2 regions of the Mesorhizobium sp. M0037 genome follow, and region 2 is predicted to be linked to the other one. Evidence: predicted binding sites of a transcription regulator. Region 2 holds the regulator's gene; the other holds the start of a gene.
The links. Region 2 encodes LexA, which represses DNA repair genes until DNA is damaged. Its sites were predicted from a motif close to TGTTCNNNNTGTGTTCNG; they were not measured.

Region 1 (2,200 bases), on a different contig from region 2:
GGCGAAATTGTGCGGCGTGCAGATATAGAGCGCGTCGCCCACCTTCAGCGGCGTCACCTGATAGGTGGTTTCGCCGACATCGTCCGGCCCTTTCACGTCGCCGGTCTGGTATGTCCAGGCCGGCTGCAATTTGGCGACATTGTCGGGCGTGATCTGGTCGAGCGGCGAATAGCGCTGGCCAAATTGCGTGCGGCCGTAGAAGTGCCATTCACCCGGAGGCACGTTGCCGCCGAGATCGGCAGTCGGCGTCACCTTGTCGGCGCTGAGGTCGCCGGCGATGTCCTTGGGATCGGCCGTCATCGAATAACCGGCGACGGCGAGCGAAGCGAGCACGGCCAGAATGAGCGGCGCTCGCGCGTCGGGGCCGGTCAGGCCCCGCCTTGCCCAAGGCGTCAGCAGCCACAGCGCCAGAAGCACGATGATGCCGCCGCGCGGTCCGAGTTCCCACCAGTCGAAGCCGATTTCCCACACCGCCCAGGCCAGCGTGCCGAGCACGATCGCCGCGTAGAGCCAGAGCGCCGTCGATTTGCGCCGGAAGAGCAGCCATGCGGCGATGAGGAAGGCGAGACCGGTGACGACATAGTACCAGCTGCCGCCCAGCATCGCGAGCCAGACGCCGCCGCCGCCAAGTGCGAGGCCGATGAGGAACAGGATGAGGGAGGTGATGACGACAGCCAAGACGATACTCCTTCGACTGATGCGCTTTGCAGCGCCTCACGGGCAGCCGCCCCTGCCCTGTCGCCAGCTTTCTCCCCCAGGCCGCGTGTGTCAAGCTGGCCCTGCCAGCATAAGGCGAGAGCAAACGCTCGACTTCATTCCGCTCCCACGCTGCAGCACCTCCACGACATTGTCGGGCGTCGGGACGATGAAATTCGCACTGCGCCCCAGAATCTCACTTCCAAACCAGAACAAAACGTAGACACTTCTGGTCTTTCGCTCCCGAATCACTACATTCGGGAGAGATGTCCGGCTTTGCGGAAGACATGCCCTTTTTTGACGAACCCAATGCGCGGCCCGCGGCCCCGTCGGGCATAGCGGCGCGCGCCATGGCGGCCCGCAGCGGACCCAACAGCGCACCCGATTATCTCAACGGCCTCAACCCCGAGCAGCGGCTGGCGGTGGAAACCACCGAAGGCCCGGTCCTGGTGCTGGCCGGCGCCGGCACCGGCAAGACCCGCGTGCTGACCACCCGCATCGCCCATATCCTGGCCACCGGCAGGGCTTTCCCCTCGCAGATCCTGGCGGTGACCTTCACCAACAAGGCCGCGCGCGAGATGAAGCAGCGCATCGGCCATCTCGTCGGCGAAGCCGTCGAGGGCATGCCGTGGCTCGGCACCTTCCACTCCATCGGCGTCAAGCTCTTGCGCCGCCACGCCGAGCTGGCCGGGCTCAAATCCGATTTCACCATCCTCGACACCGACGACGTCGTACGGCTGATCAAGCAGCTGATCCAGGCCGAAGGCCTCGACGACAAGCGCTGGCCGGCCAAGCAGTTCGCGCAGATGATCGACGGCTGGAAGAACAAGGGCCAAGGCCCCGCCGACATTGCCGAGGGCGACGCGCGCAGCTTCGCCAACGGCAAGGGCCGGGAACTCTACAAGGCCTATCAGGAGCGGCTGAAGACGCTGAACGCCTGCGACTTCGGCGATCTGCTCTGCCACCCGATCCGCATCTTCCGCGCCAATCCGGACGTGCTGAAGGACTACCACAAGCGCTTCAAATACATCCTCGTCGACGAGTACCAGGACACCAACACCGCGCAATACATGTGGCTGCGGCTGCTGGCGCAAAGACCTACCTCCCCCTCGATGGGGGAGGTCGCGGCGCGGTGCGGCGCGGGGGGGGGGGGGCGCGGCGCGGCCAGGCAACCCCCCCCCGGGCGGCGCGGCGGGGGGGGCCCCCCCCCCCCGCCGCGCCCGCCCCCGCGCCCCCCGCCCGCCCCCCCCCCCGCCCCCCCCCCCCCCCCCCCCCCCCCCGCCCCCGCCCGCGCCGCCGCCAGTCACCCCTCCCCGCCGCGTCGCGGCGACCCTCCCCATCCAGGGGAGGGTAAAGCGCGATCGGCCGAAGGCCGCAAGCCCGACCGGGCGTCCGAGCCGTTGCGAGGCGACTCCCGCGACGCCGAAGGCGCGCAAAAAAGAGGGGGCGGAGGGCCCGCGCCGGCAGGCGCGGAACAGCCCGTGAGCGAAAACAAAGTCAACAT
Region 2 (2,200 bases):
CAACCTTGCTGTTCGCCATCTGGCATTTTCAGCGTGTGTCGCCGCTCAGCCTGATCGCCAATCTGGCCGTGATGCCGATTGTATCGTTGATCGTCATGCCGTTTGCCGTGCTCAGCGCGCTGGCGATGCCGTTCGGCGCCGACGGACCGTTCCTCTATGTGATGGGCAAAGGCCTGACGGCGATGATCGCTATATCGGCCTGGATTTCCGAGCGCTCGCCGGTCGACGCCGTCGGGCTGATCTCCATCCGCTCGGTGCTGTTAGTGGCGGTCGCCCTCGTCATCGCCACCATGGCCACCACCTGGCTCAGGTTGGCGGCCGTGCCTTTCGCGCTGGCCGGCCTGTTGACGGTGCCGCAGGTGCTTACGCCAGACGTGCTCATATCCGAGGATGCGCATCTGGTGGCCATGCCGATCGGTGGCGGCGAACTCGCCCTCAACCGCGAACGCTCCAACGAATTCACCACGGACAATTGGAAACGGGCGCTGCGGGCCGAAACCATTATCCCACCTGAGATTTTCGAGGCAACAGATACGCGGTTCGATCTCGATCCGCTCGATCTGACGCCCGGCTCGCCCTTCTATTGCACCGGCGATCTCTGTATCGCCCGGCACCCTTCCGGAGCCATTGTAGCGCTTGCGAAAGACCGCAAGACGGCGCGGCCGGCCTGTGCCTTCGCGAGCCTGATCGTCATCGATGACGCCACCGCCTACAATCCGTGCCGCGACCCGCTGGTGCTGGTCGTGACGAAGAAACAGCTGGCCCGCGACGGCAGCGCCGCCGTCTTCTTCGATCCGCAATCGGCAGCTGCAGCGCCAACCATCCGCTCGCCGTCGACAAGCCGTATCGCCCCTGGCACGAGCAACGCCGCTTCTCCCGCGAAGCGCGCGGCCTGCCGCCTTACAACCAGCGTGAAAAGTACAAACCCAAGCCGGCTCAGTAGCGCCGGATCAATCCGACAAGCTTGCCCTGCACCTTCACCCTGTCCGGTCCAAAAATGCGGGTCTCGTAGGCCGGGTTGGCGGCTTCCAGGGCGATCGAGGCGCCCTTGCGGCGGAAGCGTTTCAGGGTCGCTTCCTCATCGTCGACCAACGCCACCACGATCTCGCCGGGGCTGGCTGTGTCGGCATTGCGGATGATGACCGTGTCGCCATCGAAAATGCCGGCCTCGATCATCGAATCGCCCTTGACCTCGAGCGCGTAGTGTTCGCCGCCCATGATCATATCGGGCGGCACCGAGATCGAATGGGTCTGATGCTGGATGGCGTCGATCGGCACGCCGGCGGCGATGCGTCCCATAACCGGGATTGAAATCGCGGAAACGGCATCGTCATTGCCGGCCGACATCGAACGCGACGGCGAGCCCGGCTTGATCTGGCGGCCGAGACCGCCTTGGCCCAACGCGCCTTGTCCTTGGCCGCCTTGCCCTTGGCCGGTTTGACCAAGACTGCCCTGAATGATGCTCGGCGAAAACTTCCTCGCCGCATTGAGGCCTGGTGCGATCGAGTCGGGCAGCCGCAGCACTTCCAGCGCGCGCGCCCGGTTCGGCAGCCGGCGAATGAAACCGCGCTCCTCAAGCGCCGTGATCAGGCGGTGGATGCCGGACTTGGAGGCGAGGTCGAGCGCTTCCTTCATCTCGTCGAAGGACGGCGGGATTCCGCTCTCCTTCAGGCGTTCATGGATGAACATCAGAAGCTCATGTTGTTTGCGCGTCAGCATCGCGGCCCCCAAGGGTTCTGAAACCAGAATCAGAAAAAACAAACCCAGAACAAACACTATCTGTTCCAGTTGTGTTCCGCAACCTTTTAAAGTTTAATGAATGTGTTGACGTTTTGTTCAGCGTAACGTTCGGCGCTGCGAGCGCCGCCTGCGCCCAGTTGCCAGCAACGGGGTGAAACGAAGACAAAGTGCCCTGCGTCGTCGGCTACGATCGCCGCTTCCTTTTCGGACGGGGCTGCGCAGCATCCGCGCGGGGTTCTCTCTGGGCATAGACCCGCAGCGTGTAGCCGATGTGAGCGGTCATCAGAGTTTTCGCACGTTCGACGTCGCGATCGAGGGCCGCTTCCATCAGGGCGGTATGGTGTTCGATCGCCACGGCGTCGCGCAGGGCCGCCACGGCCTTCCGGTGTCCGTCCGTGCGGCCGGCGGCGGCGCGCAGCGTCGGGGCCAGACCCAGAAAGCGGTGATGGCGATGCAATTG

Region 1: NKJ78_RS14405 (ATP-dependent helicase) is a predicted target of LexA. The motif match lies at 905-922, and genes of this name have one in related genera.

What each region holds. Positions count from the first base shown of each region.
Region 1 covers NZ_JAMYVB010000008.1:87,380-89,579, reverse strand. Annotated here, with positions in the region: gene NKJ78_RS14410 (glucose/quinate/shikimate family membrane-bound PQQ-dependent dehydrogenase) at 1-678, opposite strand, end outside; gene NKJ78_RS14405 (ATP-dependent helicase) at 963-2,200, shown strand, end outside.
Region 2 covers NZ_JAMYVB010000001.1:759,244-761,443, forward strand. Annotated here, with positions in the region: partial or broken gene NKJ78_RS03970 (ComEC/Rec2 family competence protein) at 1-943, shown strand, start outside; gene lexA (transcriptional repressor LexA) at 937-1,719, opposite strand; gene NKJ78_RS03980 (GntR family transcriptional regulator) at 1,925-2,200, opposite strand, start outside.